3 regions of the Lysinibacillus sp. FSL P2-0066 genome follow, and region 2 is predicted to be linked to each of the others. Evidence: riboswitches for the same ligand, from Rfam matches in the RefSeq annotation. Region 2 holds a riboswitch; each other region holds the start of a gene.
The links. A riboswitch is a leader RNA that binds a small molecule or an ion and turns the genes downstream of it on or off. The one in region 2 is predicted to bind cobalamin.

Region 1 (4,562 bases), 610 kb from region 2:
TCCACTTTTAGGATTGTATAAAGCAATGACAAAGTCCGCCATTGCAGCTGCCTCGACACGCTTTGCAATTAAATTCCAAGGTGTTAGATGGTCACTCAAACTGATTGTACAAGCATCGTGCATAATAGGTGCACCAAGTATGCTAGCGCATGAATTAATCGCAGAAATCCCAGGAACAATTTCAACTTCAATTCCTGTTGCTTCTGTCCAGCCTAGCTCAATTAACACCTCATAGACTAATCCTGCCATGCCATAGACGCCTGCATCACCACTCGAAATTACTGAGACGATGCTCCCTGCTTCAGCTTGACGAACGGCTTCCTGTGCACGCGACACTTCTTCTGTCATGCCTGTACTAACAATCGATTTTGCACTTACTAAATCTTGAATCAGCTCTACATAGGTTTTATAGCCTATAATCATATCACTTTGTTGTAAAGCCTCTACTGCACGTGTCGTAATATGCTTAAAATCTCCAGGTCCAAAGCCTACTACGAAAATTTTTCCTTTTTGCGCCATGTTGTTACCCCTCTTTCACCTTTTCGATCCCTTTAATGGCAGTTGTTTGAGCAGTACGCTGTAATGTACCTTCACGAAGTGTAAAGACATGTTCGTTGTATAAGGATTCATGATGTAAATCTTGTACTAGTGTTCTAGCATGCTCTGTTGATGGCACACGATACCAGTTTCCTTGAGGATAAGCGATTACCACACAAGCATCCTTGCAGCGTCCATTACAGCGCGTTCTTGTCGTATGTATTTCCTGATCGAGTGCTTGCCGCTGTATCTCATCTCGAATGGCTAAGGTAATTTCCTCCCCATCCTTTTTCATGCAGCTACTGCCATTGCAAATAAAGAGATGTGTTTTCATCCCCTCTAAATTCCAAGTTGTCATCTTCTGTCTCCCCTCATTTGCTTTTTGGAAAAAGAAAAACCTTTACTCTATAACGAAGAGTAAAGGTTTTGTAGAAGCCAAATAAAAACGAATAGAATGAAATACAGGTACCCGCTTTCGCTTCAACTTCTCCCTCCGAAAAGTTTGCATGCACAATCAAATAAGCAGGTTTCCTGACTTAAGCTTCATTTTACTGTCGCACCTTCCCAAGTTTGCACCAGTGGCTTTGCGATTTCATCAGCTATTACAGTAGCGGGGGCTGTATTGGATTTTCACCAATTTCCCTATTATCTCGAGCTATTCGAGCACTTATTGACGTTTTATATGAAATTTTTATTAGAATTTTAAATAGAAAACTGTCTTTATCATATCTTATTATTTTAAAATTTCAATATTTCTTTAAAAATTTATGACAAATTTATCAATTTTGAATGGAACTAGGTATGAAATTTATACAATCTATATAATTTGCGCACAAAATTTTATCAGAATATTCACCGTTGACCTTTAATTTAAAAAATTTCATAAAAGGTATAGCATATTTATGGAAATTCATGTTACACTTTGTCGTGAAATCTCACAATTTGAATGTTTTTCGGTGCAAAGTGCTTGTCATTTTGCTTAAAAGGGAAGCCGGTTTGAGTCCGGCGCGGTCCCGCCACTGTAATAGGGAGCTTTATAGAATATGTCACTGTCCAACGGATGGGAAGACCTATAAAGCATTGAACTAGAGCCAGGAGACCTGCCGAAAAATAAGTGATCGTTTCAACCTACGAGGATAGGTGTGCGGCTTAGCAGATGAGACTGTTATTTGCTTTTTTAGCTATGCACTTTTCCACCTAAGGAGAAGTGCTTTTTTTAATTACGCACGCAATATTCTAAAAATCTATTAATTAGTTAGGAGGAAAGCTTTTTGAAATTATCATGGTGGAAACTTAGTTATTTTTTACTGGCCTTTTTAATCGTGCCAAAACGTGCCTTTGCCATGCATATCATGGAAGGTTTTTTACCAATCGAATGGGCTATTTTTTGGTGGGTGATCTCTATCCCATTTATCATTCTAGGATTGCGTTCTATTCGAAAAACCATTGATGAAAATCCTGAAACCAAAATGCTTTTGGGGCTTTCAGGAGCCTTTGCCTTTGTGCTATCCGCCCTAAAAATCCCTTCAGTTACAGGTAGTTGCTCTCACCCAACTGGTGTAGGACTTGGGACAGTACTCTTTGGCCCTCTAGCAATGAGTGTAATTGGAACAATCGTTTTATTATTTCAATCTTTATTATTAGCTCATGGAGGAATTACAACTTTAGGGGCTAATGCCTTTTCTATGGCTATTGTAGGTCCTTTTATTGCTTACTTTGTCTTTAAAGGAGCACAAAAAGTAGGCTTGTCATTTTCACTAGCCGTTTTCTTTGCAGCCATGCTTGGTGATTTAGGTACATATGTTGTGACTTCTGTACAACTAGCACTAGCCTTCCCTTCTGAGGTTGGAGGCTTTATGGCATCCTTTACAAAGTTTGCAGGTATTTTTGCCTTAACTCAAATTCCTTTAGCCGTGAGTGAAGGCATTTTAACCGTCATTGTGATGAATTTCTTGAAAAAATACAATATTAGCGAATTAAAAACTTTACGTGTTTTCTCAACAAAGGAGGCACATTAAAGATGAAAAAAAATTTATTGCTGTTAGCCATTGTAGTGTTGTTAGCCATTATTCCGTTGTTCATACAAAAAGGTGCTGAATTTGGTGGTGCTGATGGTGAGGCAGAAGCAGCTATTGGTGAAATCAATGCGGAATATGAGCCATGGTTTGAGAGTCTATGGGAGCCACCTAGTGGTGAAATCGAAAGCTTATTATTCGTGCTACAGGCAGCTATAGGAGCTGGCTTTATTGGCTACTTCATCGGCTATATGCGTGGCAAACACAAAGAAGGTTAACCATTATGTTACTCATTGATAAGTATGCCTATCTGAATAAGCTAGCGTCCGTTCATCCGCTAGAAAAAATGATATTTTCACTTGGACTACTTCTCATAACGCTCATTATGAGAGATGAACGACTTTCACTCATTACATTTTTTGTAATGAGTGCTTTTATCATTGTAGGTGCAAAAATTCCGCTTACATACTATTTCAAATTATTATTGCTACCTGGCTTTTTCTTATTAACAAGCCTCGTTTCTATTTTACTTTCCTTTACATCATCAACGAATGCACTCCCTGCCCATATTTGGTCGTTTACCTGGAGCAATTGGACTGTCTTTATCGGGAATGCAAGTATGTTAGCAGCACAACAGCTGTTCTTTATAGTCCTTGGCAGTATTAGTTGTTTATACTTTTTAATTCTAACCACTTCTGTACAAGGAATATGTTATGTGCTAAGACAATGGCGACTCCCCTCTTTATTGGTTGAGCTCGTCGAACTAATCTATCGTTTTATTTTTATGTTTTTAGAAAGCATGCAAAATATACATCTCGCCCAGCAAGCACGTCTTGGCTATCATTCACCGATGCAATGGCTACGCTCTGTCTCCATGCTTATTGTGGCATTATTTGTGGAAATGTTTCAGCGTAGCCGAGAGCTCAACAATGCCATGCAATCACGTGGAGGCGAGGCCGTCTACTGGCAAGAGATGGGCTCTTATAGCAAGAAAAATTGGCTAGGCATGGCAGCTATTTTACTAGTCCTCATCGTATATGGAGGGTATTTTACATGACAGCATTTTATTTTGAACTCAACCAATTATCTTATGCCTATGCGGATGGTACGAAGGCGTTGTCAGATATTACATTAGACATTCCAAAAGGTAAAAAAATCGCCATACTCGGGCATAATGGCGCAGGAAAATCGACTTTATTTCAACATCTTAACGGTATTTTAAAACCTACAGCTGGGACGATTGTATTCGAAGGCAACGATCTGGAATATAGTCGAAAAGCTTTAAAGGCCCTACGCCAAAAAGTCGGCATTGTTTTTCAGAATGCAGATCATCAGCTTTTTTCAGGGACCGTCAAGCAAGATATAGCATTTGGCCCATTGAATCTCGGCTGGTCTACTGAAAAAACGGAAGAAAAAATAGCATGGGCCGTTGCGCAAACCGAAGTGGAAGATTTGCTTGATAAACCCATTCATTTTTTAAGCGTAGGTCAGAAAAAACGTGTAGCAATGGCAGGTGTTTTAGCGATGGAGCCCTCTGTCCTTTTGTTAGATGAACCAACAGCCGGTCTTGATAATTATTATGCTACACAAGTATTACAATACTTAGCCAAATTAGATGATGGTGAGAGAACCATTTTACTAGCAACCCATGACATTCCTCTTGCCTATGAATGGGCCGATCTAATGATTGTGATGGAGGCTGGAAAAATTATTTATAACGGCGATCCAATCACCTTGTTTTATGAAGAAGAATTGTTAAATCGCGCGCACCTTGAACGTCCATGGGTTTTTGAAATGGTCATAGCATTACAAAAAAAGAAGCTCTTGCCCGAAAATATCAAAATACCTCGTTCCAAGCAGGAGTTACAACAATTAATAGAACAACTCTAAAGTCTTTAACAATACCAAGGTCACGAAAAACAGACAGTATTTAACTGTATGGTTTTTCGTTCTACCCACCAAAAGTTAAATGAGGGAAGAAAAATTTCCCTTCATTACGAAACTTTTCTA
Region 2 (4,562 bases):
CAATCACCTCCTCTGTATTATGGCACACATCATAGCCATCAAATTGGAGTGTGAGTGCACCCTTCCCATTTGTATAGGCGGCAAAGGTTGCACTGTAGCTCATTAAAGTGGCAACAGGCGCACGACCTGTTAGGATAACATCCGTTTCAGATAAAATCGGGTCATCGAATGTGCCTGCTGCTTGCTGAATATCAGTCATCATACGGCCGATATAGTCGTTTGAAGCCTTCATTTTAAAGCGATAATAGGGTTCTAGTAGTACATTTTGTGCCTGCTCCAGCCCCTGGCGCAGAGCACGGAAACTGGCTTCACGGAAATCTCCCCCTGATGTATGCTCGTTGTGCCCGCGACCTGTTAGAAGTGTAAAATGAATATCTGTTACAGGGAAGCCTGTCAGTAGCCCATGATGGTCACGCTCAAACAGGTGCTTTTCAACAAGGCGCTGATTGCCTATGGATAAATGATCGGCATGACAGGCATTGCTGAAGGTATTACCTGTTCCACGTGGATTTGGCTCCATTAATAAATGAACTTCTGCATAATGCTTGAGGGGCTCGAAATGACCATAGCCCGTTACGGTTGTCGCAATGGTTTCCATATATAAAATTTGCGGCTCACCAAAGGAGACAGCTATTGAAAAACGCGTCATTAATACCTCTGTCAGGACCTCCAATTGAATGGCACCCATAATATGCACATGGATTTCCTGAAATTTTTCCTGCCAGACCACACGCAAGGACGGTTCTTCTGCTTCGAGTAAACGGAAAATCTGTAGCACTTCCTTGATATGTTGATCACCCTCATATTGAACCTTTGCCTGTAAGGTTGGGACAAGCTCATAGGGCTGTGATAGCATCGTTGTACCGATTCGATCCCCAATGTTTGCCTGGCTCAGTCCTTTGACAGCGAAAATTTCTCCTGCCTCTACCTGTTGAACGGTCTCAAAGCGACTGCCGTTATAAAGGCGAATTTCGGTCACTTTTTCTGTTACTTCGTCAAATGAAAATTCATCTCGTACATGCAACGAGCCCTTGGTTGCCTTCATAAAGGTTAAACGCTGGTGCCCATCATGACGAATCTTAAAAACCTCGCCCTCAAACGGGGCATCCTTGTCAAAATGGGAAGCCGTTAACAGCGGGAGCTGGTCAAGAAATTCCTGAATGCCCTCATCCTTTAAGGCCGAGCCAGCAAAGCAAGGGAAGGCACCTTCATTTTTAATCATTTCCTTTAATTGAGCAAGACACTGTTCATGCTCCAATGACTCATTTAGAAAGGCATCAAGCAATTTTTCATCGCGCTCCGCCAGCCATTCCATGATGCTATTTGATACATAGTCTGCTCGCAGCGGTTCATCGATGAACAACACATGCTGAGAGCAATCTTTGTGAAGCTGACTCATGACAGCCTCCACATTGGCACCTTCACGATCAATCTTATTAATAAAGAAAAAGGTAGGAACATGGTATTGACGTAAAAGTTGCCACACTGTTTCTGTATGGCCTTGTATCCCTTCGACAGCGCTAATGATAATAATGGCATAATCCATTACTCGAATGGCACGCTCCATCTCAGGGGAGAAATCGACATGCCCTGGCGTATCAATCAATGTGTATGTATCGTCGCCAATGCTCATGCGCCCCTGCTCAGCAAATATTGTAATGCCTCGTCTACGCTCTAGCTCATGATGATCAAGAAAGGTATCCTGATGATCGACTCGACCACGGGCTTGAATACTATTTGTATGAAAAAGTACTTGCTCAGAGAAGGTCGTTTTCCCTGCATCCACATGCGCAAGTACACCGATTGTTTTGTACATAGGAAATCCTCGTTTCTATAGATTGCTATCTTTTTATTGTAACAGAATACTAGCTCCTTTATTTCTTGTAAAATAGTTCGTCTTTATGTCGAAATAGTGCTAATATAATGATGATTATACTATTAGCATCATACTACTGATTGCGCGATAAATTTTCTTCTGCTAGTCTATCAATAGTATTGAACATTATAGAACGTATTGGTGCAAATGGCATTTGTCATTTGCTTAAAAGGGAAATCGGTGCAATTCCGATGCTGTCCCGCAACTGTAAATGGGGAGTCTATACAGCATGCCACTGTAGTGAAACTATGGGAAGGCGTATAGATGATGAACCTAAGCCAGGATACCTGCCAATATGTATTTTTTGACTAAGAACCACGAGGATGGGGATAGTGATATAGGTAATGATACCGTTATTTCACTATGCTACTCTCTTGGCGACAAGAGGGTTTTTTTATGCCCTTCCAACCACCTGGGTAGTAAAGAAGTCTCTGATTTCTTTCTATATTTTAACAACAAAGGAGAAAAGGACATGAAGAAATGGAAAAGTATCTGGCTGATGATAATCATTGCCTTGGTCGCTGTTTTAGGGGCTTGTAACGCAAAGGACAAAACAGAATCAGCAGCACAAGGTGAAAAGGTTGAGCCATCCGAGGCAGCAGCAGAAGTAACCATTGAAAATAATGACACAACACAAACATATAAGGAAGCACCGACAAAAGCGATTAGCTTAAATCAACATGTAACAGAAATCATGCTAGCGCTTGGCTTAGAGGATTCTATGGTAGGGACGGCTTACTTGGATGATAAAATTTACGAGCCACTGCAAGAGGCATACGATAAAGTCCCTGTCCTTTCCGATCAATACCCAACGAAGGAGCAAGTCATTGATGCCGAGGCAGATTTCCTATATGCGGGCTGGAAAAGTGGCTTCGGGGAAAAGGGTGTTGGCACACCAGAAGAGCTTGAAGAATTAGGCATTCATACGTATTTACATACGGCTTCCAACATGACAAAGCCAACATTAGAGGATATTTTTACCGATATTCGTAATATCGCGAAGATTTTCCGTATTGAGGATCGTGGTGAAGCTTTAATTGAGCAGATGACGAAAGATGTAGAGGCAGTACAAGCTAAATTACCAAAAGATAGCGAAAAATTACGGATTCTTGTGTTTGATAGCGGTGAAAAGGATGTATTTACAGCGGGTCAAAACTTTATGAATGAGCTAGTGACAATCGCGGGTGGACAAAATATCTTTGGTGATGTGGAATCAGGCTGGACAACTGTGTCGAAGGAAGATGCAGTGGACCGCAATCCAGAGGTAGTTGTCGTAATTGATTACGGTGAAACAACAGCAGAACAAAAGATCCAATTCTTAAAAAATGATCCAGCATTGAAGGAGATGGAAGCTGTTAAAAATGAGCGCTTTGTTATTCTACCACTTTCAGCAGCGTCTGAAGGGGTTCGTGCGGCAGAGGCGATTGAAATTTTAGCAAAGGGCTTCTATCCTGAAAACTTTTAATCCATTCGAGCTAGCGTTTTGCTAGCTCCTTTTTTATAAGGAGCGATAAAAATGAACGCATTTCAAAAAAATGTACCAGATCAAACTTTTGAAACATTAAACCGTCATGGTGAATTCACACGTCTTGCAGTCAGCCCCGGCATTATCAATAAGCATTATACGCCTGCGCAATTTCAAAAAATAGCCGAAATTGCAGGCGAAAAGGGAGCAATAAAGTATTCGGCCTCCTACAGTATTCTCGTATCCATTCCAACAAGTGATGCGTCAGAAGCGATACAAGCCTTACAGGAAGCGGGTCTTTATGTTGTGCCCTCAGGTCCTATCATTGCCATGAGGGCCTGTGATTTTTGTGATGGTGAGAAAATGGAGGCTGCCCCGATAACCGAACAGCTCTATCATGCCATGGTGGGGATGACGGTACCTGCAAGAGTCCGTGTCAATATTAATGGCTGTGCATCAGCTTGCTACAATGCAGTCTATGATGATATTGGGCTCGTTTACCAACAAGAAAGCTTTGATGTCTATTTAGGAGCAGTACCGATGGGAGCAAAGGCACAGGCTGGCAATTTATTCGCTAAGAGGGTAGACGTCACACAAATTGAAGATGTTTTCCTGCACCTGATAAACCTTTATAAGGAGCATGCTCGCCCAAATGAACCCTTTTATAAATTTTATCGCAGAACAAAGTCCGCAGAATATTGGGAACTAGTAAAAAATTCGATTAAATAGCAGGAATATTACTTAGGGTGTCGAAGTATTGTAGTAAGGCACAGAATATTACAATACAAAGGAGCAAGAACATGACATCGAAACAAGGGATTCAACCAGAAGATCTTTATCACTTAAAATCAGTAGCAGATCCACAGCTTTCACCAGATGGGACAGAGGTAGTTTATGTAGAGACACGTATGGACGAGAAGAAAAACGACTATATATCGAATTTGTTTTACATAAACTTGAAGGACAAAACACCACAGCAATGGACATTTGGTGAAGATAGAACGAGTTCCCCTGTTTGGTCACCAGATGGCAGTCAAATTGCATTTTTGTCAACGAGAACAGGTAAGTCGCAAATTTATGTTCTTTCGAAAGCTGGTGGAGAGGCAAAACAGGTGACACATTGTAAAAATGGAGCGACATCCCCTGTCTGGTCACCATGCGGCAAGAAAATTGCTTTTTCAGTCGTGCTAGGGAAAGATGAAACCATCCTAGATAAAGCGG
Region 3 (4,562 bases), 180 kb from region 2:
GCATGTATCGCCTCGAATGCATCAAAAACGGTTAGGACAGCCTTTTCCTGTAAATCGTCTGTATAAGCGGCAACACGATTCATTCCGATATTTGTTTGTACAGTATCCAGTAAGGTTAATCCTGCAAATACTTTTTTATATGTGTCCTGATGCTCAAAGCTTTTCCATTGTTTAATATCTTTACTGACCGCAATTTCTTCTGGAAACCAAATTTGCTTCCATTGCTGGTCCCAAAATATTTGGGCAAGCTCACTTGTTGCCTTATTCCAATTGACTGCCTCATAAATTATATTTGACATGCTACACACTCCTCTAAGCTTTGTAATCGTTGACGAACATAGTAAACAGACTTAATGCCCTTGATCCACGCATAAATGTATACTTTAGCCAATTGTTCGGTTGTCCAATTGTCCGTTACATAAAGCGTCATGGAAATACCTTGGTCAACGTGCTTTTGAGAAGCTGCATATAAATCAATTAAATCATAAGGATTCACATCATACGCCTCCACATATAAATGACTATTGTCATTTGTTAAATGAGGCATTGGATAAATGGTTCTACTATCGGCGTAATCACGAACCTCTACGCGCTCTGTACATGGTGCGATTGAAGCCGTACAGCTACGAATATATGAAATACTACCAGTTGGGGCAATAGCCAAACGATAGGAATGGAATAGACCGTATTGCATTACATCCTGCTTTAACGTTTCCCACATCTTGTTCGTAATGATTGGTATATTGCCAAGCGCCTTCAATACAACAGGTGATAGTTCTTCGTCAATTTTATTGATATATTGGTCAAAATAGCTACCTGATGCATAATCACTGTCCTCAAATCGGTAGAAGGTTGCAGCTTTTTCTTTCGCCATTTCCATCGAAGATTTCAAAGAATAATAGTTCATCGCTTCCATAAAGTGATCCATGAAATCAATCGAATCTTTTGAGCCGTACAGGATGCCCTCCGTCACGAGATGCCCATGGAGGTTCATACAGCCAAGCCCTACAGAATGCATTAATTGGTTGGCTTTTGCAACAGACGGTACATTTTTAATATGTGTCATTTGCGATACATTTGTTAATAGGTGCATCGCTGTATCGACTAATGCGCCGAAATCCTTCACTTTACTTGCTGCATGGATATCGATGGAACCTAAGTTACACGATACATCTAATCCATAGTCGTTTGGTTGATCCTGGTCCGTAATGATACTTGTCTCTTGTACTTGTAAGATTTCTGTACATAAATTGGACATTTTGACACGTCCAATATTTTTTAAAGGATGTACCTTATTGACATTATCATCAAAGATTTCAAACGGATAGCCTGATTCAAATTGTGCTTTTTTCACCTCTGTGTAAAGCTTACGTGCATTTAAACGTTTAATTTTACGAATTTTAGGGTTATCAAGTAGCTCGTAGTACATGTCTGAAATGGAAATCTCAGACATCCGTTTGCCATATTCTTTAAAAATATCGTATGGGCTAAACAAAACAATATCCTTATCACGTTTCATCAGTTCGAAGAAAATACTTGGTATAATAATTCCTGTTGAAAGTGTAGCAAGACGAATTTTATCATCCGCATTTGGTTTTTTTGATGAAATGAAATTTTCTATGTCTGCATGGAAAATATTTAGATAGACAACACCTGAGCCATTTCGTTGCCCTAGCTGATTCGAATAACTGAAAGAATTTTCTAACAGTTTTGCTACTGGGATGACACCACTTGCACGATTTAATATCTCTTTAATTGGATCACCTAAAGGGCGTAAATCTGTTAGGTTGACCCCAACCCCACCACCAAGGCGTGATAGCTCTAAACAATAGCCAATATTTTCGGCAATACTATTCATGGAGTCATCCATTGATAATTTAAAGCAGCTAACTAATTCACCACGTGCTTTCTTGCCACTATTTAAAGCAGTTGGTGTTGCTGGCTGATAAGCTTCCATCATCGCTTCGACAGAGCGTTCTGCTAGAGCTGTATTTCCTTGAGCCAAATACAAAGCGATAATGACTATACGATCCTCATATTTTTCTAAGATCTCTTCCCCATCACGACTTTTCATAGCATAGCTATCATAAAATTTACTTGCGCTCATAAAGGATGGAAAGCGGAAATTATAATCATAGGCTTTTTTGTACAACTTCTTTATAAATTCCATCTCGTACATGTCGATAAATGCTTTCTCATAGTAGCCCTCATCAACTAAATAGCGGATTTTTTCCTCAATATCTATAAAATAACGCAAACGTACGTTAACATACTCTAAAAAGTAGCGGCGCGTAGCTTCGCGGTCCTTTTCTAACTCAAGTAACCCAGTTGTACTATAACGATTCAGTACGTCATTATTAAGCTTTAAATAGGTTTTCATCCCATTACCCTCGTTTCATAAAACGTTTGTATTGCTTCGTAATCCGTTTGATTACCTCGTAAATCTAATTTCCTTACTAGGGGTACATGATACGTAGCAGCGATTTTCTCACCAGCAGCGCCAAATACATGATGACCGAAGTTACTATTCCCACTGGCAACTACTCCTTTACAAAAATCCCTGTTTTTTTCTAAAAAACGTTGTACCTTTGCTGGAATGTCACCTAAACCATCTGTGTAGGTAATTAAAAGATATGGCTTGTTCAATCGCAATTCCTCGGAGAGCTCGATACATTCTGCCTTTAATTTGGATACCACATTGCGCACATTGCCAGTACGACTAGCGAATACGATCATAGGGCAATCAACTCAATTTGAGAAACAATTTCCTGAACATCTCCTATAAAAGTTCCATTCATCTCTAAAACAGGCACACTTAAAAAACCTGCATTAATAATCGTTTGCTTTGCTTGTTCATCGTGATCAATGTTAACAATTTCAGCTTCAAGTCCTGCACGTTGTAGTTCAGATTTTACCCATAGGCATTTTGGACAAATTGTTTTCGTATAAAGTTTCATAGAAATCCCTCTTTTCATAAAATAAAAAAGCCTATCTCCTCTAGAGAGATAGGCTAAATGGAAACGTTAACATACCAAAAATACTGACGTTCCCATCTCTTAATCCCCGAAGAAATGATAAATTTGTTTTATAAAGGCAGGTCTCCTGGCTTTGCTTCATTCTCTGATTCCCTTCCCATGCAAATGCACAGTGGTTGCAATCATCGTCAGCTTCACAGTTGCGGGGACAGCGTCGGAATTGTACCGAACTTCCCTTTTAAACTACATATAGTAGTACCTTTGTAAAACGAACACAATATATAGTTGTTGTTCAATAGTTTTAAGTGTACCATCCTTCAAATGAAAAGTAAATCAAGATTCTAAACTTCTTTATTTTTGGATTATTCAGTATTTTTAATTATGTAGTACGAAATAGATTATCAATAATTACTACTTCCTAATTAAATTATTTATTTTAAATGATGTATGAAATTCTCTATTAAAATCGATCTACAGCAAATCTAATTAATTGTAGAATGACTATGATAATCTAGTTGAATAGCTAACATAGAACAGTCTAGATTCTGAAGAAAAATAGACTGATTGACACTACGAATATATTATTTCCTTTCAATAAACAGGGCCAATTCCTTATAAAATTCCGGCGTTGCAGCAGAATTTGTATGAAATTGAGGATTATATTTGGATATAAGTTTATATAATTTAGTAGCAGTTAAAAGATTTTGTTCTCTATCGTAAGCCCTAAAGCTATTATAGACCTCTTTCACTTTCCCATTTGCTAAATGAGAAAAGTAATGTTGCACTTCTTCATCCTCTAAGTAATCTAGTTGCCATTTGTAACATATTAAATTTGTGAGGAAAAACATTTCTAATGCTGGCATTTCACCAAATTTCAATAGCAATGTCATCCCATAATCAAAGGCATTTTCTAACCATTTCACTCCATGCCGTTCCCTGTAAAAACGAATTAATCTTTGTAAACCATGTCCTTGTTCTTTCACAAGGTAAGAATGAATATTCCTATTCCCAGCATTTCTTTCCCATTCATCAAGAGAAAATTTATATTTTCTTATCAGTTTCATCCAAAGCTTTTGAAGTTTCTCTTCAGATATAGCGTGTGTTTGTTTATTCCATCTTAAAAGCATTTCTAAATATTCTAATACAAAGCATCTCTCTATCTCAAAATGATCCAAATTTCTAAATAGAGTGTCTTGATCAATATCAATACTATCCTCTACAATTTTATCATCTATCAGCATTATACTGTACCGACTAATTCGCGTTTTATATTTAAATAGGCATAATTAATACTTTTGTAATCTTCAGGATTTTTTTGTATTAATTTTTTGATATAAGTTTGTAGGGAAATACTGTGCTCACTAGAAAGGTTGTTCATGATTTGTTGCTTTACTTGATTTTCATAAAATAATATTGAATGTGATGTCATCTAGTTCACTCCTATCGTTCATAAAAAAAGCATCTTCCTTCTAAAGGTTAGATGCTAGCTATGACATAAATACTACATAGTTCTTCAACCAATATAAAATAAGTCGTCTATACTGAATAGAGACCCTCTTCTTGGTTGTCGCACTATGAGTATGATGA

Region 1: linked by a shared signal. The riboswitch ahead of MKZ14_RS13545 (energy-coupling factor ABC transporter permease) and the one ahead of MKZ14_RS10395 (ABC transporter substrate-binding protein) in region 2 are both predicted to bind cobalamin.
Region 3: linked by a shared signal. The riboswitch ahead of MKZ14_RS11280 (glutaredoxin) and the one ahead of MKZ14_RS10395 (ABC transporter substrate-binding protein) in region 2 are both predicted to bind cobalamin.

What each region holds. Positions count from the first base shown of each region.
Region 1 covers NZ_CP150202.1:2,706,505-2,711,066, forward strand. The annotation lists gene cobJ (precorrin-3B C(17)-methyltransferase) at 1-519, opposite strand, end outside; gene MKZ14_RS13540 ((2Fe-2S) ferredoxin domain-containing protein) at 524-895, opposite strand; cobalamin riboswitch at 1,041-1,223, opposite strand; cobalamin riboswitch at 1,475-1,660, shown strand; gene MKZ14_RS13545 (energy-coupling factor ABC transporter permease) at 1,809-2,555, shown strand; gene MKZ14_RS13550 (energy-coupling factor ABC transporter substrate-binding protein) at 2,558-2,830, shown strand; gene cbiQ (cobalt ECF transporter T component CbiQ) at 2,836-3,609, shown strand; gene MKZ14_RS13560 (ATP-binding cassette domain-containing protein) at 3,606-4,442, shown strand.
Region 2 covers NZ_CP150202.1:2,098,802-2,103,363, forward strand. The annotation lists gene MKZ14_RS10390 (translation factor GTPase family protein) at 1-1,816, opposite strand, end outside; cobalamin riboswitch at 1,999-2,186, shown strand; gene MKZ14_RS10395 (ABC transporter substrate-binding protein) at 2,349-3,341, shown strand; gene MKZ14_RS10400 (precorrin-3B methylase) at 3,393-4,070, shown strand; gene MKZ14_RS10405 (S9 family peptidase) at 4,142-4,562, shown strand, end outside.
Region 3 covers NZ_CP150202.1:2,279,381-2,283,942, reverse strand. The annotation lists gene nrdF (class 1b ribonucleoside-diphosphate reductase subunit beta) at 1-299, opposite strand, end outside; gene nrdE (class 1b ribonucleoside-diphosphate reductase subunit alpha) at 287-2,380, opposite strand; gene nrdI (class Ib ribonucleoside-diphosphate reductase assembly flavoprotein NrdI) at 2,377-2,736, opposite strand; gene MKZ14_RS11280 (glutaredoxin) at 2,733-2,957, opposite strand; cobalamin riboswitch at 3,075-3,253, opposite strand; gene MKZ14_RS11275 (hypothetical protein) at 3,557-4,216, opposite strand; gene MKZ14_RS11270 (hypothetical protein) at 4,216-4,404, opposite strand.